One region of the Janibacter limosus genome, then DNA from elsewhere that is predicted to be linked to it. Evidence: riboswitches for the same ligand, from Rfam matches in the RefSeq annotation. Region 1 holds a riboswitch; each other region holds the start of a gene.
What was found. A riboswitch is a leader RNA that binds a small molecule or an ion and turns the genes downstream of it on or off. The one in region 1 is predicted to bind S-adenosylmethionine.
Positions count from the first base shown of each region.

Region 2: another riboswitch for S-adenosylmethionine. It lies ahead of EXU32_RS04380 (aminotransferase class V-fold PLP-dependent enzyme); the one in region 1 lies ahead of metX (homoserine O-acetyltransferase MetX).
Region 3: another riboswitch for S-adenosylmethionine. It lies ahead of EXU32_RS16760 (OsmC family protein); the one in region 1 lies ahead of metX (homoserine O-acetyltransferase MetX).

Region 1 covers NZ_CP036164.1:1,855,691-1,863,108, reverse strand. Annotated here, with positions in the region: gene EXU32_RS08920 (alanine/glycine:cation symporter family protein) at 1-852, shown strand, start outside; gene EXU32_RS08915 (YkvA family protein) at 954-1,385, shown strand; gene EXU32_RS08910 (DUF4192 family protein) at 1,472-2,539, shown strand; SAM riboswitch class IV at 2,625-2,734, shown strand; gene metX (homoserine O-acetyltransferase MetX) at 2,748-3,908, shown strand; gene EXU32_RS08900 (universal stress protein) at 3,982-4,380, shown strand; gene EXU32_RS08895 (RNA polymerase sigma factor) at 4,558-6,102, shown strand; gene EXU32_RS08890 (transglutaminaseTgpA domain-containing protein) at 6,208-7,418, opposite strand, start outside.
Region 2 covers NZ_CP036164.1:895,060-902,477, forward strand. Annotated here, with positions in the region: gene EXU32_RS04355 (SatD family protein) at 1-390, opposite strand, end outside; gene EXU32_RS04360 (dihydrofolate reductase) at 450-1,412, opposite strand; gene EXU32_RS04365 (thymidylate synthase) at 1,409-2,218, opposite strand; gene dapA (4-hydroxy-tetrahydrodipicolinate synthase) at 2,262-3,158, shown strand; gene EXU32_RS04375 (ribonuclease J) at 3,155-4,840, shown strand; gene EXU32_RS04380 (aminotransferase class V-fold PLP-dependent enzyme) at 4,911-6,125, opposite strand; SAM riboswitch class IV at 6,166-6,281, opposite strand; gene EXU32_RS04385 (prepilin peptidase) at 6,356-7,000, opposite strand; gene EXU32_RS04390 (DNA translocase FtsK) at 7,111-7,418, shown strand, end outside.
Region 3 covers NZ_CP036164.1:3,473,893-3,481,310, forward strand. Annotated here, with positions in the region: gene EXU32_RS16735 (NAD-dependent succinate-semialdehyde dehydrogenase) at 1-728, shown strand, start outside; gene EXU32_RS16740 (DUF952 domain-containing protein) at 745-1,080, shown strand; gene ybaK (Cys-tRNA(Pro) deacylase) at 1,204-1,710, opposite strand; gene ppk2 (polyphosphate kinase 2) at 1,786-2,679, shown strand; gene EXU32_RS16755 (YczE/YyaS/YitT family protein) at 2,773-3,462, shown strand; SAM riboswitch class IV at 3,501-3,615, shown strand; gene EXU32_RS16760 (OsmC family protein) at 3,647-4,111, shown strand; gene EXU32_RS16765 (SelB C-terminal domain-containing protein) at 4,166-6,010, opposite strand; gene selA (L-seryl-tRNA(Sec) selenium transferase) at 6,007-7,350, opposite strand; tRNA gene EXU32_RS16775 (tRNA-Sec) at 7,382-7,418, opposite strand, start outside.

The DNA of each region.
Region 1 (7,418 bases):
GTGTTCTTCCTCAACTTCGATCAGATCGGTCAGGTCTTCGGTGAGATCTTCGCCGGCGCCTTCGGCACCCACGCGGTGTACGGCGCGATCATCGGGCTGGCCATCAAGTGGGGCGTGCAGCGCGGCATCTACTCCAACGAGGCGGGTCAGGGCACCGGTCCGCACCACGCAGCGGCGGCCGAGGTCTCGCACCCGGCCAAGCAGGGCTTCGTGCAGGCCTTCTCGGTGTACATCGACACGCTCTTCGTCTGCACCGCAACGGCCTTCATCATCCTCTCGACCGACATGTACACCGTCTTCAAGAACGAGGAGTTCGGCAGCGCGACGCACTACGTCGGCAAGATCGGGACCGATGTCGAGCCGGGGCCCGGCTTCGTCCAGGCCGGCTTCGACACCCTGGCGCCCGGGCTGGGGTCGAGCTTCGTGGCGCTGGCGCTGGCCTTCTTCGCCTTCACCACGATGATCGCGTACTACTACATGGCCGAGGTCAACCTGTCGTACCTGACCCGCAAGATCAGCAGCGGCGTCGTGCGCCGCGGGATGATCCGCGGTCTCCAGCTGCTCATCCTGTGCTCGGTGGCCTATGGCGCGGTGACCACGGCCGGATCCGCGTGGGGTCTCGGCGACATCGGCGTGGGCACGATGGCCTGGCTGAACATCGTGGGGATCCTCGCCCTGCAGGTCCCGGCACTCAAGGCGCTCAAGGACTACCGAGCGCAGAAGAAGCAGGGCCTCGACCCGCAGTTCGACCCGCGGGACCTCGACATCCAGGGTGCCGACTTCTGGGTGGGCCGGGCCGACGCCCGGGTGACCCACGGGGCGCTCGACGAGAGGGTCTCGCCGCGGGAGTGAGCGCGGCCCCTGCCGAGGGCGGGGAATCCGGGACGGGCGCGCTACGTTGGATCCTGCGGGAGCGCGCCCGGACCGGGAGCGCCCGAGCACCAGGAGATCCCATGGCCACTCGCCGCGTCCGCAACGCCGCCCACCTCGCGTCGGCCGTCCGCACGGCTGCCCGCCCCGGTGGGCCCAGCCTGTGGCAGCGCCTGCGCGCCGTGCCGCGGATGATCCGCGCCGTCCGCTCGGGGGAGTACCCCGGCCTGTCCTCCGGCCGCCTGCTCATGCTGCTCGCCGGAGTCGGCTACATCGTCTCGCCGATCGACGTCGTGCCGGAGGGACTCTTCCTCGTGCTCGGTCTCGTCGACGACGTGATGGTCATGGGGTGGGTCGCGGCCACGCTCGTGCGCGAGACCGAGGACTTCATCGCCTGGGAGCAGGGGATGACAGCGCGTGAGGAGTGGACCCCCTCGGCCGCGGAGCAGCCGCGGCAGTCGTCGGCCCACGGCCCGAGGGAGCAGACCGTCCCGTCGTACGTCGTGCCCGACTGATCCACAGGCCCAGGGCGCCCTCACGGCACGTCCACACCATCGTCCTGGCCCCTGCCGAGCACCTCGGCAGGGGCCAGATTCGATGCATGACAACCTTCGCCAGACCACGCAACCCGCTCGAGCTCGCCGTCCTGCTCCCGTACCAGCTCGGGTACCACCCGGGCCCGTCCGTCGTCCTGGTCGTGATGCAGGAGTCGCGGTTCGGCATGCTGCAGCGCCACGACCTGCCCGACGACCCGCATGACGGGCTCGCCGTCGCCCGCCACGCACTGTCGGTCGCCGTGCGCGAGGGCGCGACGAGCATCATGCTCATCGCCTTCGAGGACGACGCCCGGGAGTCCGCGCCCCTCGTCGAGGCACTCGTGGCCGCCGCCGACGAGGTCGCCGTCGAGGTCGGTCTCCAGCTCGTCGTCAGGGACGGCCACGGTCACCTCACCGGTCAGCGCGGGCCCACGATCGTGCGTCCGCTGCCGCCGCCGGAGGACGTCCCGGCCGTCGCCCCCTTCGTCCACGCGGGGGTCTACCCCCTGCCGAGCCGCGACCACCTGATCAGGGGCGCGCTGCCGGCGCGCGACGAGCACCGGGCCGCAGCCGTGGCCGCGGCCGGGCGCACGTCCGGTGCACCGGACGACAAGGCGGTCACGCAGGTCTGGGGGAGGGTGCTGGATCCGTCCGCCGGCGCGCTCGCCGTGGCCGACCTGACCGACGACGAGCTGCACCTCCTGGCCACGTCGGTGCTCGACGTCGACTGGCGCGACGCGCTCCTGGCCGTCCTGTGCCCCGGCACCATCTCGTGGGCAGCCCTCTCCGCCCCCCACATCACCAGGGCCCGCCACGCCAGCACCCGGTGCGCCTGGACAGAGGGGGTGGACGCGGCCCGCAGTGGGCACCAGGACGACCTGATGGCCGTGCGGCTGCGCCTGGGGGAGCTGACGCGACTCGTGCCCCTGGAGCTGACCCCCTCGCTCCTGACCATCACGGCACTCCTCGCGTGGTGGACCGGTGACGGCACCGTCGCGGGGACCTGCCTGGAGCGCGCGCTCGAGGTCGACCCCGGGCACAGCCTGGCGGACCTGCTGCTCAGCCTGCTGTCCGAGGGAGTGCGTCCGTGGGAGCGGACCGGGCTCGCGGCCGTGCCGGACCCGGCCGCCTGAGACGACCGGGACGGCTGCGCGAGGCCGTCCGCACACCGGACCCGGGCTCGATCGCGGGTCGCTCCTGCGGCTAGCATGGTCGGCAGGTCATGAGCGCCAGCGTCAAGCCCCGGCTCGCTGGCCGGCAACCCTCCTCGCGACGGGGTGCCCCGGGTGATGACCAGGCTGCATCGCAGTGATGTGGCAAGGCGAGCCGGGAGTCATCCTGATGAGTGTTACCACCACACCCCCCACGGGCACCGCGCTGTGGCGCGACGGCGACCCGCCGGGCGACCGCATCTTCCACGCGATCGGTGACCTCACCCTCGAGTCCGGGGACCACCTGCCCGACGTCGTGCTCGCCTACGAGACCTGGGGCGAGCTCAACCCGGCCCGGGACAACGCCATCCTCGTCGAGCACGCCCTCACCGGCGACAGCCACGTCGTCGGCCCCACCGGTCCGGGCCACCCCACGGCCGGATGGTGGCCGGACCTCGTCGGACCCGGCGCCCTGCTCGACACCGACGAGCACTTCGTCGTCGCGGTCAACGTCCTCGGCGGCTGCCAGGGCAGCACGGGTCCCGGCACCCTCGCCGCCGATGGTCGCCCCTGGGGCAGCCGCTTTCCCCGCGTCACCATCCGTGACCAGGTCGCCGCCGAGGCGCGACTGGCCGATGCCCTCGGGATCGACCGGTGGCACACCGTGGTCGGCGGGTCGATGGGGGGCATGCGCACGCTCGAGTGGGTCGCGTCCTTCCCCGACCGGGTGCGCACCGCCGTGGCGCTGGCCTCGAGCGGCTACGCGACGGCAGAGCAGATCGCCTGGAGCCAGGCCCAGATCCTCGCGATCCAGAACGACCCGTGGTTCGCCGGTGGCGACTACTACGACAACGCGCAGGGCCCCGAGGTCGGGCTCGGGATCGCGCGGCGCATCGCGCACGTCACCTACCGCAGCGAGCTCGAGCTGCACGAGCGCTTCGGCCGCGACGCGCAGGACGAGGCGCCGGGGGAGAGCGGCCGGCCGCGCTACACGATCGAGAGCTACATGGACCACCACGGCAGCAAGCTCGCCGGACGCTTCGACGCCAACTCCTACATCGTGCTGTCCGAGGCGATGAACTCCCACGACATCGGTCGAGGACGCGGCGGGCTGTCCGCGGCACTGGCCCCCTTCGCCGGTCGTCTGGTACTCGTCCCCGTCGACTCCGACCGGCTCTACCCGCCGCGGTTGTCGCGGGAGGTGGCGCTGGCGCACCCCGAGTCCGAGCTCGCGACGATCAGCTCGATCGTCGGGCACGACGGCTTCCTCACCGAGACCGATCAGGTGGCCACGCTCCTGCGCGAGGTCGTCTCGGGCGCAAGCGCGCACGACACGACGAGCACGGAGTGAGACAGGTCACGCCGGCGCGGTGTAGCGTCTGGCGCAGGTCCATCCGCACCAGTAGATCTGCCGAGGAGCAACGATGACGATCGTCGTGGGATACGTGTCCACCAAGGAAGGCGAGGCCGCGCTCGAGCGAGCCTTCGAGGAGTGCCGCCTGCGCAAGGACAACCTCGTCGTCATCCACTCCGACCGAGGGGGCACCAGCCTGAGCGGCGACAGCGCCCGCAAGAACGAAGATGACCTCAAGCAGGTGCGCAGCCGTCTCGAGGAGGCGGGCGTCGAGGGCGAGGTCCGCGGACTCGTCCGCGGCAAGGAGCCGGCAGAGGACCTCATCGTGGTCGCCGAGGAGACCGACGCCAGCCTGATCATCATCGGTCTGCGCAAGCGGACGCCGGTGGGCAAGCTGATCCTGGGCTCCAACGCGCAGCGGGTGCTGCTCGACGCACCCTGCGACGTGCTCGCCGTCAAGGCGCGCTGATCTCCCGATCGACCACCAGCGGGCGCCCTTCGGGGCGCCCGCTGCGGCGTTCGGGGCAGACTCGTTTTATAATGGTGCTGAGCCCAACGCACAACGTCCGGGCGAGTCGGGTCGATGAGGCTCTCACGCCAACCTCATCGATCACCCGGCGACATCCCCCGTGACGAAAGGTTGTTGGTGACTGCTGTGTCCCCACGGTCCGAAGGGGCGCAGGGCTCCCTTCCCAAGGAGTTCTCGCACCCATCGCTCCAGGAGCTGGTCCGAGTGGGCCACACGACCGGATCCATCACCAGCGATCAGCTGCAGACCGCCTTCGGCGAGGCGCAGGTCAGCCCCAGCCGCGGACGCATCGTCCTGCGGGCGCTCGACGACCAGGGAATCGAGGTTCAGGTGCCAGAGACAACAGGCAAGAAGGCCACGGCCAAGAAGGCCCCCGCCAAGAAGGCGGCCGTGAAGAAGGCAGCCGTGAAGAAGGCGGCGGTGACGACGACCAAGAAGGCCGCCGCCGCGCCCGCGAAGAAGGCTGCGACCAAGAAGACGGCCGCGACCACGTCTGCCGCTGCTGCCGCCGCCGCGCCCGCCGCCAAGAAGGCTGCCGTCAAGAAGACGGCCGCCAAGAAGGCCGCCGCGAAGAAGGCTGCGGCCAACCCGACGACGACCACGGCCGAGGAGCCGGCACCCGGTGAGGACGATGTCCTGCACGAGGAGCCCAAGGCCAAGGAGAAGCCGGAGGAGCAGGACGAGAAGGCCGGCTTCACCATCAGCAACGATGACGAGGACGACGCGCCTGTGCAGCAGGTCGTCACCGCCGGTGCCACCGCTGACCCGGTCAAGGACTACCTGAAGCAGATCGGCAAGGTCGCTCTCCTCAACGCCGAGCAGGAGGTCGAGCTGGCCAAGCGCATCGAGGCCGGCCTCTTCGCCGAGGAAAAGCTGTCCTCGGGCGAGAAGATCGACATGAAGTTCAAGCGCGAGCTGTGGTGGATCTCCCAGGACGGCAAGAACGCCAAGAACCACCTGCTCGAGGCCAACCTGCGCCTCGTCGTGTCGCTCGCCAAGCGCTACACGGGTCGCGGCATGCTCTTCCTCGACCTCATCCAGGAGGGCAACCTCGGTCTGATCCGTGCGGTCGAGAAGTTCGACTACACCAAGGGCTACAAGTTCTCGACCTACGCGACCTGGTGGATCCGGCAGGCCATCACCCGCGCCATGGCCGACCAGGCCCGCACCATCCGCATCCCGGTGCACATGGTCGAGGTCATCAACAAGCTCGCCCGCGTCCAGCGACAGATGCTCCAGGACTTGGGTCGCGAGCCCACCCCGGAGGAGCTGGCCAAGGAGCTGGACATGACGCCCGAGAAGGTCGTCGAGGTCCAGAAGTACGGTCGCGAGCCGATCTCGCTGCACACCCCGCTCGGCGAGGACGGTGACTCCGAGTTCGGTGACCTCATCGAGGACTCCGAGGCGGTCGTCCCGGCCGACGCGGTGAGCTTCACGCTCCTGCAGGAGCAGCTGCACTCGGTCCTCGACACGCTCAGCGAGCGTGAGGCCGGTGTGGTGTCGATGCGCTTCGGCCTGACCGACGGCCAGCCCAAGACGCTCGACGAGATCGGCAAGGTCTACGGCGTGACGCGTGAGCGCATCCGTCAGATCGAGTCCAAGACGATGAGCAAGCTGCGTCACCCGAGCCGCTCGCAGGTCCTGCGCGACTACCTCGACTGAGGTCGCACACAGTTCGAAGGGAGGCGCTCACTTTTGTGGTGGGCGCCTCCCTTCGTCGTCATGGCGCCGGGTGGAGCTGGACGCGCGGACGAATCGTGGGCGGGTCTACTTCCGACCGGGGAGGCGGTCCAGCACTGCGCGTCCCCATGACCGCCAGACGTCGACGCCGTCGCGCGGCCACAGGATCGATCGCAGCTGGGCCGAGCGCTGCCGGCTGGAGCGGACCCGGCCCACGAGCGCGTCGACCTCGTGGGAGACGTCGGGGAGGTCCTGGCCGGGCGCGGCGTAGCGGGCCCGCTCCAGGGTCGCGACGACGTGGTCGAGCTGCTCCTGCAGGGGCTCCTCGAGGTGCATCCGGTGGCCGATCCAGCGTCCGGCCTGCCGTGGGGTGGCCCCCACGGGCGTCCTGACGCCGAGATCGTCGAGCTGGGTGACCAGCTCGCGCCACTCGCGCTCGACGCGCTCCGCGGAGTCGCGGGCGGTGCGCCGCTCCCTTCGTCGGGCGAGCCATCCGGTGAGCGGCAGGATCGCGAGCACCGCCAGCAGGCCGGCGAGGCCGAGGAGCCACCAGACCCAGCGAGGGGTGCCGGTGTCCGCGGTGGCGGCGGGGTCGGCGACAGCGGTCTCGTCGGTCGGCGAGGTGGACGTGCTCGAGGAGCTCGTCGGCTCGCTCGTGCTCGACGTGGTGTCGGTGCTGGTGGCGTCGTCGACGTCGATCGAGTACCCGGGCACGCTGGCCGCCCGCTGGCCCGGAGTCGGCTCGAAGCGCGTCCACCCCACGCCTTCGAAGTACAGCTCAGGCCAGGTGTGGGCGTCGCTGGCGCGCACGATCCGGTCGCGGCCGTTGGTGCTCGAGCCGGGGAGGAAGCCGACGGCCACCCGGGCCGGGATCCCGCGGGCGCGGGCGAGCAGCGTCATGGTGGCCGCGAACTGCTGGCAGTAGCCGACCTTGGTCTGCAGGAAGTGGACGATCGGGTCGCGACCCTCGGGCCTCTCGGGCAGCTCGAGGTTGTAGGTGAAGTCGGGGCCACGCAGGTATTTTTGGATGGCCTGGGCGACCTCGATCGGGGTGGCGTCGATCCCGGCCAGGGACTCGGCCACGCGGGAGACCTCGACGACGGATCCGCTGTCGAGGCTCAGGTAGGCATCCCGGTAGGCGGCGGCGTCGACGACCGTGTCGGGGTCCAGCGAGTCACGCGGGGTGAAGTCCTCGTCCTGCGGGTCCAGCTCGACGAAGGAGGCCGAGTAGGTCCCGGGGGTGCGCTGGACCTGCGCGGTCCCGTCGGCGCCCAGCGACCACGGGATGCCGCCCAGGT
Region 2 (7,418 bases), 960 kb from region 1:
CCGGGTGCGCACGAGACGGCTGTCCGCGCGGGCGGAGCCCTCGGCCCCCTTCGCCAAGGTGATGGCCTCGCGGGCCCGCCACCATCCGGGGCCGTCCTGCACGCTGCCGTCCTCGCTGAGGGAGGCGACCTCGCCGTAGGACAGGCCGTAGCGGGTCTCGACCTCGGGCAGCAGCCCGGTGCGCAGGAGCAGGGCGGCGTGCGAGGCCTGGCCACGGCGCTCCCACGCGCCCTGGAACTCGTCGCCGACGGTGATCCGGACCGGGTGCACCGGCTGGGTGGCCACGTTGACCTCGGCGATGACCTCCTCGAGACGGGCATGCAGCTGCCCGCGGTCGGCTGCCGTGCGGGAGCCGACGACGTCGCCGATGAGGGTGGCCATCATGGTCATCTGAACACCCTAGCGTGATTCACCAACAAATAAACCTGTGGAGTCGATCCAAGGGTGAATCAACCAATGACGTTACGTTCGTAGGTGACGAAGTCGAAGCCGTCACGCGGGTCGCGGCGGACCTCGCGCCACACCTGCGGGTCGATCTGCGGGAAGAAGACCTCGGCGTCGGGCGACGCGTCGATCTCGGTCAGCTCGAGCCGGGAGGCCAGGTCGATCGTCTGTCGGTAGATCTCGCCGCCGCCGACGACGAAGACCTCACCGGGCCCGCCGACGACGAGGGCCTCCGCCAGGGAGTGCACGGCAATGGCGCCCGGAGCGCTCCAGTCGTGGTCGGAGGTGATGACGACCGTCGTCCGGCCGGGCAGGGCCCGGCCGATCGAGTCCCAGGTGCGCCGCCCCATGAGCATCACGCCACCCATCGTGAGCGCCTTGAAGTGCTTGAGGTCCTCGGGGAGGTGCCACGGCATGCCGCCGTCGACCCCGATGGCGCGGTTGGCTCCCAGCGCGGCGACGAGGACGAGCCGCTGGTCGTGACCCATCTCGACGAAGGGGGGCAGCCCCCCGTCGCGCAGCCCCTCGAGCACGAGGCGCTCGTGCGGCACGACCCGCTCGGGCAGCTGCGCCAGCGGCCACCAGCGCAGCTCGGCCGCCTTGTCGGGCTCGCGCAGGGTGGGCTCGCCGGACCACTGCGTGACGTGGAAGAAGAAGTCGGCGCGCTGCTCACGCGGGCCGGCGAGCGTGCTGCGCTGGACCGTGGTGAGCGGGGCCGCGGCGAGGACCCGGACCCCGAGCTCCTCCTCGACCTCACGGTGCAGGGCCTCGACGGGTGAGCCCGCGTCCTCGATGTGACCGGCGGCGCCGCAGGCCCACCAGCCGTCCATGAAGCCGGTGCCCTGCCGCAGCTGCAGCAGGACCTCGACGCCCTCGTCCTCGCTCGTCCGGGTCATCACGGCGTAGGACGCGGCGAGGAGCGGGACCCTGCCCCGCAGGCTCTCGGGAGTCGGTCGCGGCAGCCTCATACGGCGATCGGTGCCTTGATCGTGGGCGCGGCCTCGTACCCGACGAGGGTGAAGTCGTCGAGCTCGTAGGCGTCGATCGAGTCGCGCGGCGTGATCTCCATGCGCGGCAAGGGGCCGGGGGAGCGGGTCAGCTGCAGGTCGGCCTGCTCCAGGTGGTTGCTGTAGAGGTGCGCGTCACCGAGGGTGTGGACGAACTCACCCGGGTCCATGTCGACCTGCTGGGCGACCATCATCGTCAGCAGGGCGTAGGAGGCGATGTTGAAGGGCACGCCAAGGAAGATGTCGGCGCTGCGCTGGTAGAGCTGGCAGGACAGCTTCGCCCGGTGACCGTCCTGAGCCGGCGTCACGTAGAACTGGAACATCGTGTGGCACGGGGGCAGGGCCATCTCGCCGACCTCCGCGACATTCCACGCGGAGACGATGTGACGGCGGCTGTCGGGGTTGGTGCGCAGGGCATCGATGACCTGGCTGATCTGGTCGATGGTCGACCCGTCGGGCGCCGGCCAGGAGCGCCACTGGTGGCCGTAGACCGGACCGAGGTCACCCTGCTCGTCGGCCCACTCGTCCCAGATGGAGATCCCGCGCTCCTGCAGCCACCGGACATTGGTGTCACCACGCAGGAACCACAGCAGCTCACCGATGATCGATCGCAGGTGCAGCTTCTTGGTCGTCAGGGCCGGGAAGCCCTGCGACAGGTCGAAGCGCATCTGGTGACCGAAGACGCTGCGGGTCCCCGTACCGGTGCGGTCGGACTTGTCGACCCCGTGGTCGCGGACGTGCTCGAGGAGGTCGAGGTACTGGCGCATGGCGTCACGATAGACGCCCCCACCGACGGCTACGCTGACCAGCATGACGACTTCCCCCTTCGGCAGGGTGATCACCGCGATGGTCACCCCCATGAACCCTGACGGCTCGGTCGACACCCAGGGTGTGGCCGCTGTCGTCGAGCACCTCGTCGCGACCGGGCACGACGGCGTCGTCGTCAACGGCACGACCGGCGAGTCCCCGACGCTGAGCTCCGCCGAGAGCATCGCGATGGTCGAAGCCGTCAAGGCCGCCGCCGGCGACCGTCTCGCCGTCACGGCCGGAGTCGGGTCCAACAACACGGCGCACGCCATCCAGATGGCCGGCGAGGCAACTCGCGCCGGCGCCGACGGTCTGCTCGTCGTCTCCCCGTACTACAACAAGCCCACCCAGTCCGGTCTGCTCGCCCACACGCGCGCCATCGCCGACGCTGCCGAGCTGCCGATCATGCTCTACGACATCCCGGGGCGCACCGCGACCCCCTTCGCCGTGGAGACGCTCGTCGCGCTGGCCGACCACGAGCGGATCCTCGCCGTCAAGGACGCGAAGGGAGACCTGTGGGCCTCCTCGCAGGTCATGGCCGCGACCGATCTGCTCTGGTACTCCGGCGCCGACGAGCACAACCTCGCGCACCTCGCGCAGGGCGCCCACGGCATCGTCTCCGTCGTCGGCCATGTGGCCGGGCGCCAGTACGCCGACATGGTCGCCGCAGTCGACGCCGGCGACCTGGCGACCGCCCGGTCGATCCACCACCGCCTCATCCCGGTCGTCAATGCCCTGATGTCGACCTCGCAGGGCGCGATCATGGCCAAGGCCGCGCTCGTCGAGCTCGGGGTCATCGCGCACGCGACCGTCCGGCTGCCCTACGTCGAGGGCCCGCCGGAGCACCTCGAGGTCCTGCGCGCCGGTCTGTCCGCCTCCGGGATCGGGGTCGCTGCGTGAGCCACCCGCACCCGGACCTCGCGTCTCCTCCACCGCTGGAGCCGGGCGCGGTGCGGGTCGTCGCGCTGGGCGGCCTGGGCGAGGTCGGGCGCAACATGACGGTCATCGAGCACGAGGGGCAGCTGCTCGTCGTCGACTGCGGGGTCCTCTTCCCGGAGGACCACCAGCCCGGCGTCGACCTGATCCTCCCGGACTTCGAGTACATCCTCGACCGTCTCGACGACATCCAGGCGATCGTGCTGACCCACGGGCACGAGGACCACATCGGCGCGGTGCCCTACCTGCTGCGTCACAAGCCCGACATCCCGCTCGTCGGGTCGATGCTCACGCTGGCGCTCATCGAGGCCAAGCTCAAGGAGCACCGGATCAAGCCCTTCACCCTCGGGGTCAAGGAGGGCGGGCGCGAGTCCTTCGGAGTCTTCGACTGCGAGTTCATCGCCGTCAACCACTCGATCCCCGACGCCCTGGCCGTCTTCGTGCGCACCGCGGGCGGGACCCTGCTGCACACGGGCGACTTCAAGATGGACCAGCTGCCGCTGGACAAGCGGCTGACCGACCTGCGCGCCTTCGCCCGGGTCGGCGAGGAGGGGGTCGACCTCTTCCTCACCGACTCCACCAACGCCGAGGTGCCCGGCTTCACGACCCCCGAGCGGGAGATCGCGCCGGCGATCGACACCGTCTTCCGCACGGCCCAGCGCCGGATCATCGTGGCCTGCTTCTCCAGCCACGTGCACCGCGTCCAGCAGGTGCTCGACGCCGCCGAGCGCAACGGCCGCAAGGTCGCGATGGTCGGACGCTCGATGGTGCGCAACATGGGCATCGCCGCCGACCTGGGCTACCTCCACGTCCCCGACGGCGTGCTCGTCGACGTCAAGAAGCTCGACACCTTCCCCGACGACGAGATCGTGCTCATCTGCACCGGCAGCCAGGGCGAGCCGATGGCGGCACTGTCACGGATGGCCAACCGCGACCACCGCATCGACGTCGGCGACGGCGACACCGTGCTGCTCGCCTCCAGCCTCATCCCCGGCAACGAGAATGCCGTCTACCGCGTCATCAACGGCCTGATGCGGCTCGGCGCCGACGTGGTCCACAAGGGCAACGCCAAGGTGCACGTCTCGGGCCACGCGAGTGCCGGCGAGCTGCTCTACTGCTACAACATCGTCAAGCCGCGCAATGTCATGCCGGTCCACGGCGAGTGGCGCCACCTCGTCGCCAATGCCGATCTGGCGATGCAGACCGGCGTCGACCCCGACCATGTCGTGCTCGCCGAGGACGGTGTCGTGGCCGACCTCGTCGACGGGCGCGCCCGGATCGTCGGGTCCGTGCCGTGCGGCTACGTCTACGTCGACGGCTCGAGCGTCGGCGGGGCCACCGAGGACCTGCTCAAGGACCGCCGCATCCTGCGCGACGAGGGCTTCATCTCCGTGACCATCGTCGTCGACTCCTCGACCGGCAAGGTCATCGCCGGTCCGGAGATCACCGCCCGCGGCTTCGCCGAGGACGACGAGATCTTCACCCAGGTCAAGCCCACGATCATCGCGGCCCTCGACGAGGCCGCGAGCAAGGGCACGACCGACACCCACCAGCTGCAGCGCGTCGTGCGCCGCGCCATCGGTGGCTGGGTGGGCGGCAAGATCCGCCGGCGCCCGATGATCATCCCGGTGGTCATCGAGGCCTGAGCGGGTACCTCCTGCCGAGGCGAAGGGAGCCTGCCGGGACCTCCCTTCGCCTCGCCCGAGGAGGGCTCGGTCAGAGGGCGCGCAGCGCGGCCAGGAGCCGGTCGATGTGCTCGGGGGTGCTCCCGAGGCCGGCGCTGATCCGCACGGCGCTGTCCTGCTCGTGCTCCGAGAGCAGGTCGTCGACGAGCAGGTGGGCGCAGAACTTGCCGTCCCGCACGCCGATGCCGTGGTCGTCGCCGAGGATGCGCGCGACCTCACCGCTGTCGTACCCGTCGACGGTGATCGACGCGACGGGAGCGCCGTCCCCACCACCGAAGAGGGTGTGCACGTGCACGCCCTCGATCCCGGCGAGGCCCGCGAGGAGTCGGATGCGCAGTGCCTGCTCGTGGTCGACGATGGCCCGCTCGTGCTCGGCGATGATCTCGCAGGCCGTGGCCAGCGCGACGGCGCCGAGGACGTTGGGGGAGCCGGCCTCGTGGCGGGCCGGGCCGCAGGCCCACTCGGTCGTGTCGGGCCCGACGTGGGCCGACGCGCCGCCGCCGGCGAGGTAGGGGTCGGCGGCGTCGAGCCAGTCCCTGCGGCCGACGAGCACCCCGGCGCCGAAGGGGGCGTAGATCTTGTGACCGCTGAAGGCGACCCAGTCGATGCCGAGGGCCTCGATGTCGACCCGGCGGTGGGGCGCGACCTGGGCGGCGTCGAGGGCGAAGCGGGCGCCGTGCTGGCGGGCCAGCGCCGAGAGCCGCTCGATCGGCCAGTGCTCACCGGTGACATTGGAGGCGCCGGTCGCGACGACCAGTCGGTGCTCGGCAGGGTGGTTGCGCAGGGCCTGGTCGAGCAGGTCGACGGCCTCGTCGTGGCTGTGCGGCACCGGCAGGCGCAGCGCATCGCCCCACGGGAGCAGCGCGGCGTGGTGCTCGGAGGCGAAGACGAAGACCTTGGTCCCCTCGGGCAGTGCCCGCGCCAGCAGGTTGAAGGAGTCGGTCGTGTTGCGGGTGAAGACGACCTGGTCGTCCTCGCGCGCCCCGACGAAGTCGGCGACGCTCTCGCGGGCCTGCTCGTAGCGTGAGCTGGTCACGCGCGAGGCGAAGCCTGCGCCGCGGTGCACGGAGGAGTAGGTCACCGCAGCGGCGGCCACCTCCTGGGCGACGGCGGCGAAGGCGGGCGTGGTGGCGCCGTGGTCGAGGTGGGCGTACTCGACGACCGAGCCGTCCTTGTCGCGGTAGCTCAGCCCGGCGGAGACGAGCTCGGGCAGGAGGGTGGTGGTGTGCACATCGGAAACGGTCATGACAGTGCTCCTGGGTCCTGTGGACCCGAGCGTCGCCACGGGTCCGCGCTTGCCGGGCAACTGGTCGTCGCCGGCCAGGTCGTCACCCGGAGCACCCCACCGCGGAAGGAGGGTTGCCGACCAGCTAGCCGGGGCTTGTCGCTGGTACTCGTGACCTTGGGTCAGGACAGTAGCGCACCGGTTCGGGGGGCTGTCGAGCGCTCACCGAGGTCGTCTCGCAACGTGGGACATCAGGCCAGGGCGATGGCCAGGACCGCGCCGGCGACGAGCCAGGGGCCGAAGGCCAGCTGCGTCGAGCGGGTCGCCCGCCGGGCGAGCAGCAGTGCGAGAGCGACGATCCCGCCGAGGACGAAGCCCAACCAGATCCCCACGACGAGCTGCGCCCACCCCAGCCACGCCAGGGTCGGGGCGATCGAGACGAGCAGCTTGGCGTCGCCCATGCCGATGGATCGGCCGTGGAGGAAGAAGGCCAGGAGGATTGCCACGCCGCCGACCAGGACCGCTGCGACGGTGGCCCTGGCCAGAGCACCCCAGTCGCCGGTCGCGGCGGAGGCTCCGGTGAGCAGGACCGCGGCGACCGGGACGAGCGGCACGGTGAGCGCGTTGGGCAGGCGGTGGACGTCGGCGTCGACTGCCGCGAGGACCAGGCCGACGAGGCCGAGGGTCAGGGGGGCGAGCAGCACCGGCCAGGGGCGGTCCGTCAGCGAGCGCTCCACGGCCAGCCCGACGAAGGGAGCGAGCGCCGGGACCCAGAGATGGCGGGGGAGGGGACCCCCTTCGCCCGGTCGTCGGTAGGTGCCGGCGCGCAACCACTGCCACCCGACGAGACCGCAGGCGAGCGCCGCGAGCACGACGAGCGGGGTGCGGGGGTCCATGCGGCGACGCTACTGGGCGCACGAGCCGCGCGCCGACGGATACCCACAGGTTGGCCCTGTTGCGCGTGTGACGCGTGTGTCAGGGGTGGCTTTCGCCTACCCTGCGGAACATGGCCACTCGTCCGTCGACCACCTCGCGCAGCACCAAGGGCGCCTCGTCGCGCCCCAAGGGCAGCACCCGCCCAGCGGGTCGCAAGGCCCCTGCCAAGACCGCTGCCAAGGGGAAGACCTCCGCCTCCCGCACCTCATCGGCTTCAGGGGGCGGCCTGCCCCTGCCACTGGCCGCGGTGCACAAGACCTGGATGGGCGTCGCCCACGCGACCGGCTCGGGAGTGCGGCGGATCGGCCACAGCGCCAGCCAGATCGAGCCTGAGCACCGCCGCGACGGGTGGGGCTTCCTCGCCCTCGCGCTGGCGCT
Region 3 (7,418 bases), 1.6 Mb from region 1:
TGCTGGAGCTGGCCGCCAAGACGGTCATGCGCACCTCGATGGAGCTCGGGGGCAATGCCCCCTTCATCGTCTTCGACGACGCCGACATGGACGTGGCGGTCGAGGGCGCGATGGCGGCCAAGATGCGCAACATCGGCCAGGCCTGCACCGCCGCCAACCGGATCCTCGTGCAGCGTTCTGTCGCAAAGGAGTTCGGCGAGCGGCTCGCCGAGCGGATGGGCGCGCTGCCCATGGGCCGTGGCGTCGAGGAGGGCGTCGTCGTCGGGCCGCTGGTCAACCAGAAGGCGGTCGACAAGGTCGACGAGCTCGTCCGCGACGCGGTGGGCAGGGGAGCCACGGCAACCCTCGGCGGGGAGCCGGTCGATCGCGAGGGCTTCTTCTATCCCGCGACGGTCCTGACGGGCGTGCCGGCGGATGCGCAGATGGGTGAGGCCGAGATCTTCGGTCCGGTCGCGGCGATCACCGAGTTCGACACCGAGGAGGAGGCGATCGCGCTGGCCAACGACACTCCCTTCGGCCTGATCTCGTACGTCTTCACCCAGGGTCTCGACCGCGGACTGCGGGTCAGCGAGGCGCTCGAGGCCGGGATGGTCGGCCTCAACCAGGGCGTCGTGTCCAACCCCGCCGCTCCCTTCGGCGGGATCAAGGAGTCCGGCCTCGGCCGCGAAGGGGGCATGACCGGCATCGAGGAGTTCCTCGAGACGAAGTACATCGGCGTCAAGATGTGAGGGGCACCATGGACCCATGACCCTCCAGCACATCGCCCTCGAGTCCGACTGGCAGGCCGCTCAGGCCGCCGGCACCTACCCGATCTCCACTCGCGGTCGGCTGATTGCGGAGGAGGGCTTCATGCACTGCAGCGGGTCCGAGCAGCAGCGGGACGCAGTCGCGGGTCGCTTCTACGCGGATGTGACCGAGCCCCTGCTCGTCCTGACCCTCGACGAGCAGGCGCTCGCCACCCACGGCCTCGACGTGCGGTACGAGCCGGCGGTCGTCGGTGGCGACGAGCTCTTCCCCCATGTCTACGGCGGCGACCTGCCCGTCGGCTGCGTGAGTCAGGTCGACCCGCTCGGGCGCTGACCCGGCGTCCTTGTGCAGGGTTGGCGTCGTTGTGCAGGGTTGGCTGACGGTATGTCGTCGGCCAACCCCGCACAACGACGCCGGGCACGGGGACTGAACTCCAGTACGACTCGCGGTCGTGCCTCAGTCCTTGGCGATGGCGGCCACCGTCGCAGAGGTGACCGCCACCAGGTCCGAAGGGAGCAGCTCCAGATCGAGTCCGCGTCGCCCCCCGCTGACGAAGACCGTCGCGTGCTCCAGCGCCGAGGAGTCGAGGACCGTTGTCAGCGAACGCTTCTGACCGATGGGGCTGATGCCGCCGACGACATATCCGGTTGTCTTCTCCCCGAGTGCCGGGTCGGCCATGCTCGCCTTCTTGGCCCCGACTGCCGCCGCGAGGGCTTTGAGGTCGAGCTGCCCGGTGACGGGCACGATGCCGACGAGGAGGCCGTGGTCGCGGGGCAGGTCGGTCTGGGCGAGCAGCGTCTTGAAGACCCGCTCCGGAGGTGCGCCGATCGCCTCGGCCGCCTCGAGCCCGTACGACGGTGCCGCCGGGTCGTGCTCGTAGGGGTGCTCGGTGAACTCCACCCCGGCCGCCACCAGCGCCCGCGTCGCAGGGGTGGCGCCGCCCCCCTTCGTCCTCTTGCTCATGGGTCCAGTGTCCTCTTGGCACGGCCCGGTGTCGCTGTCCACCTGCTCGTCATCTCGGGGTGGTAAGAACACCTCATGCAGAAGCAGAACCTCCGCGAGTACATCGACCAGCTGATGGTCGAGGGCTACACCGTCCGCGACGACCAGGGCGATGACCCCATGCTCATCGCGCCCGATGGCAAGGCGGTCGAGACCTGGCGGGAGAACTACCCCTACGACGAGCTGATGACCCGCAACGACTACGACGTCGAGAAGTACCTGCTCCAGATCGAGCTGCTGAAGTTCCAGTACTGGGCGCAGGACACCGGGCGGAAGTTCGTCGTCCTCTTCGAGGGACGTGACGCCGCGGGCAAGGGCGGGACCATCAAGCGCTTCACGGAGCACCTCAACCCGCGCGGTGCGCGCGTGGTCGCCCTGACGAAGCCGAGCGAGCGCGAGGAAGGGCAGTGGTATTTCCAGCGCTACCTCCGGTACCTGCCCACGAGCGGCGAGATCGTCCTCTTCGACCGGTCCTGGTACAACCGCGCCGGGGTCGAGCGGGTCATGGGCTTCTGCTCCGATGAGCAGTACGAGGGCTTCATCGACCAGGCGCCCAAGGTGGAGCGGATGCTCTCCGACGCCGGTGTCCACGTGACGAAGCTGTGGTTCTCGGTGACCCAGCAGGAGCAGCGCACCCGCTTCGCGATCCGCCAGATCGACCCCGTGCGTCGGTGGAAGCTCTCCCCGATGGACCTCGAGAGCCTCGACAAGTGGGACGAGTACACGGCGGCCAAGGAGGCGATGTTCGAGCGGACGGACACCCGGCACGCGCCCTGGATCGTCATCAAGTCCAATGACAAGAAGCGGGGGCGGATCAACGCGATCCGCTACTTCCTCAACCAGTTCGACTACGAGGGCAAGGACACGGCCGTCGTCTACGCCCCGGACAGGAAGGTCGTCGCTCGCGGGAAGAAGCTCATCGGGGACTGAACCTGCCACTGGTGGCGCCGGCGGACCGACTCCTCGCCGCGATCCTGGAGCGCCAGGTCGACACCCTCGGCCTTGCAGGTGCAAGGTGACCTCGTGACGAAGAATGCTGCACGACCCACCCAGCCACGCAACCGGGCACTGGCCGACATCGGCCCCATCGATCAGCTGAGGGCCGGCAGGCTGACGATCCGCCTCCCTCTCCTGCTCGTCGGGCTCTTCCTCTACGGCGGGTCGATGGCCATGGTCATCCGCGGGACGCTCGGGCAGATCCCGTGGGACGTCCTGCACGTCGGCGTCTCCCACCACATCCCGCTGAGCTTCGGCACGATCGTCATCTGCGTCTCGCTGCTCGTGCTGCTGGGCTGGATCCCGCTGCGGCAGAAGCCCGGTGTCGGCACGATCGGCAACGCCCTGCTCATCGGTCCGTCGGCCGACATCGTCCTGTCGCTGATCGACCCGCCGGAGCACATCGCCTGGCGGCTCGTGCTCACCCTCGGCGGGATCGTGCTCAACGGGGTCGCGACCGGCATGTACATCGGCTCGCAGTTCGGCCCCGGCCCCCGCGACGGGCTGATGACCGGGCTGGCCCGGGTCAGTGGTCGCTCGATCCGGGTGGTGCGCACCGGCCTCGAGGTCGCGGTGGTCGTCGTCGGCTGGCTGCTCGGAGGCGTCGTCGGTCTGGGCACCGTCATCTACGCCCTGGCGATCGGCCCCCTCGCGCAGCTCTTCCTGCCGCTCTTCACCGTGGACCTGAAGCAGCCCGTCCCGCCCATTGATACATAACTGGACGTTATGGGTGGCTGTGTGTCATCTTATGTGTAGGTCATGAGTCCCAGCGCGAAGCCCCGGCTTGCTGGGCGGCAACCCTCCACCCTCGGTGGGGTGCCCCGGGTGACGACCAGGGCGTCGGCCGACCGGCCGCGCCAAGCGCGGGTTCGCCAGAGCCCTTGATCTTCAGGAGCCATCCATGACTGCAACTGCTGTCCCCACCACCCTGCTCGAGGTCACCACCCAGGGCTCGCTCGTCACCGGGACCGAGGTGACCCTCACCAGCCGCCAGTTCAGCTACACGATCGACGAGCCACCGGCCCTGGGCGGCACCGACAAGGGCGCCAACCCGGTCGAGCACCTGCTCGCTGCGCTCGCCTCCTGCACCGTCATCAGCTACCAGGTCTGGGCCGACAAGCTCGGCCTCACGGTCGACACGATCGACGTCGACCTGCGTGGCGACCTCGACCTCGCCGGCTTCCTCGGCACGGACGACTCGGTGCGACCGGGGTTCCAGGGCATCGAGCTGGGCATTAAGGTCTCCGGTCCCGAGAGCGAGGCCGAGTACCGGCGTCTCGAGCAGGCGGTCGCCGCCCACTGCCCGGTGCTCGACAACCTGACGAACGGCGTGCCGGTGACCACGAGCCTCGAGGTCGCTGCCTGAGCGATCTGCATCCGACCGCGAACCCCTGCAGGCCCTGCCTGTGGGGGTTCGTCGTCAGCGGGCGACCTCGCGGAGCGTGCCGTCGACCCTCCGGGTCCACCCTCGCGCGTCGAGGTGCTCCAGCAGGGGTACCGCGACGCGTCGCGTGGTCCCGAGCGCCTGCCGCGCCTGGCTGAGGGTGAAGGGTTGCTCCAGCCCCGCGAGCACGCGCATCGCCCGAGCCGGGGCGTCGGGCAGCAGCACGACCTCGTCGGGCAGCCGCATGACCCGACCGAGCCGCTCGGCGGCAGCCAGCTCCGCGGTACCCAGCCCGAGGTCGGCGAGCTCACCCCGATCCGCCGCGACGAAGGGGGTGCCCCGCAACCTCTCCTCGAGAGCCGCGATCCCCGCCTCCGCGGGTCCGAGGCCGGCTGCCGCAGCGTCGTGGACCCGGCCGTCGGTGACGGTCAGCTCGACCTCCGCTGCCAGCGTCGGCACGAGTGCCTGACCTAGGGCGGTCGGCAGGTGTGTGGGCAGACCCAGGGAGCGTGCGGCCTCCGCCAGAGGCAGGCCGGCGCTCAGCGCATCGGACGCGTGACGCGCCCGGACCGCCTTGGCCAGACGGTCGCGCCACAGCTGCAGAGCGTCGGGGTCGATCCACCAGTCGCCGTGCTGCACAGCGCTGCTCGGTGCCTCGAGGCCCAGCCGATCGAGCACCCCTGCGTGGTCGGCCGCGCGGGAGGTCAGGCGGACCCCGGCCAGGGCCTCGGGGGAGGGGCCGGCAGCGGTGAGGGCCTGCCCCCTGCGTCCCGCGGCTCCGCGGCGGGTCAGCGGGAGCGGGTCGACGTCGAGGACCCGCACCGCCCACAGTCGGCGGCTGCCCGCGTCGCGCAGGATCGCCCGGTCGCCGACCCGCCACGGCAGGTCGACGTCGGCTGAGAGGCGGGCCAGCCCGTCCGCGAGCGGACGCACGTGGACGGCGATGTCGAGCGACCCGACGTGCAGCGTTGCCCGGTCGACGCCCCTGTCGTGGTCACCCTCACCCTGCATCTGCCGAGGCAGATGCGCGGATTCGGTGACGGCCACCTCGGTCAACGCGACGTCGATGACCGATGCCAGCTCGAAGGCTCCCGGCGTGAGCAGCGCGAGCGAACGGCCGACCTCGTCGGACTCGACCCGGCGCAGGTTGACCGCGACCCGAGAGACCGGTCCGACCTCCTCGCGAGCGGAGTCCTGGCTGTGCAAGCCGCGCACGCTCACCTCACGAGCGCGTCCGTGGTCCAGCAGTGTCAGGCGGTCGCCGGCCCGGACCGTGCCGGCGCCGAGCGTGCCGGTGACGACCGTCCCCGCGCCCGAGACCGAAAAGCTGCGGTCGCCCCAGAGCCGCACGGGCGCACCGGGATCCGGCTCGGACAGTCGCCCTGCCAGGTCGTCGAGAGCGACCCGCAGCGCGTCCATGCCGTCGCCGCGGACGGCCGACACCTCCACCGCCGGTACGTCGAGCCCGGCCTCCGTCAACCGCCGGGTGGCCTCCGTCCGCACCTGATCGCGCTGGGGCTCGTCGGCCAGGTCGCAGCGGGTGAGCACGAGCAGCCCGTCGGTGATGCCCAGGGCCTGGACGGCCGCGAGGTGCTCGCTGCTCTGCGCCTGCCAGCCCTGGTCGGCGGCGACGACGAAGACCACCGCTGGCGCCGGGCCGAGCCCGGAGAGCATCGTCCCGACGAAGCGCTGGTGCCCCGGCACGTCGACGAAGGCGACCTCCGCCCCGCTCGGCAGGGTCGTCCACGCGTAGCCCAGCTGGATCGTCAGTCCGCGCTCACGCTCCTCGCGCAGCCGGTCGGGGTCGCGCCCCGTGAGGGCCTGCACGAGGGTCGACTTGCCGTGGTCGACGTGCCCGGCAGTGGCGAGCACTCTCCTCATGACGACGAAGGGGGAGTCGCGCCAGATCCGTCGTGCCCCAGTGCCGCTCGCAGCGCTGCGAGCACGTCGACATCCCGGTCGACGGGGATGCAGCGCAGGTCGACCAGGCCACGGCCCCCTTCGACGCGGGCGAGGACGACCGGCAGGTCACCCTCGGGCTGGCGTAGTCGCTCGACCGCAGCGACGGGGATCTCGACGGCCCATCCTGGCAGTGGGACCCCGGGGGCGCCCCCGCCACCGACTCGACCCTCGACCGGGACGATCTCGCGACCGACCTCGGCGGCGAGTGCCTCGACACGGGGCCGCAGGTCGTCGGCGGTTGCGTGCAGCGCCGCCGTCACGGGTGGGACGGGTCCACGCACGGTCGCCTCGAGCGCGGCGAGGGCGAGCTTGTCGACGCGCAGCGCACGCTGGAGGGGATGCCGGCGCAGCTTCTCGACGACCTCCGCGTCACCGAGGACGAGCCCGGCCTGCGGTCCGCCGAGCAGCTTGTCGCCGCTCGCGGTGACGATCGTGGCGCCGGCGCGCAGCCAGGTCGTCGCATCCGGCTCGTCGGGCAGCAGCGGGTCGGGGGAGAGGAGACCGGAGCCGATGTCGGCGACGACCGGCACGCTCGAGCCATCAGGACGAGTGAGCCCTCGCAGCTCGTCCAGCCCGACCGAGGTGACGAACCCGTCGACGCGGAAGTTGCTCGGGTGCACCTTGAGCACGCACCCGGTCTCGGGGCCGATCGCATCGGTGTAGTCACGCAGATGGGTGCGGTTGGTCGTGCCGACCTCACGCAGCCGCGCCCCGGTCGAGGCGATGAGGTCTGGCAGGCGGAAGCCGTCGCCGATCTCGACCATCTCGCCCCGGGAGACGACGACCTCACGGCCGGCGGCCAGGGCGGTGGTGGCGAGGACGAGCGCTGCGGCGCCGTTGTTGACCACCAACGCACCTGCGGCGTCCGGGACCGCCTCGAGCAGCGCCGCCAGGGCCCCGGCGCCCCGCCGGCTGCGCGCCCCGGTGGCCAGGTCCATCTCGACGTCGACGTACCCGGCGGCGTCGACGACGGCTTCGATCGCGGTGGGGGAGAGAGGCGCTCGGCCGATGTTGGTGTGGACGACGACCCCCGTGGCATTGAGCACCGGGGTGAGCGAGCTGGTCCGGGTGGGCAAGGCTGCCAGTGCCGCGTCGACCACCTCGTCGGGGGCGATCTCGCCGTCCCGGGCTCGCTGCTGTGCCGCGGCGACGGCGGTCCGTACGACGGTGCGACCCAGCTGCTCGACCGCTGCGACGAAGGGAGCCTGGGCCAACACGGTGTCGGTGCGCGGGATGGCCCGGCGCGGGTCCTCGCTCACGGGTTGCGCTCCCTTCGTCCGGGTGAAGAGGTGGCGGAGGCGGACGGGAATCGAACCCGCCAGACCGA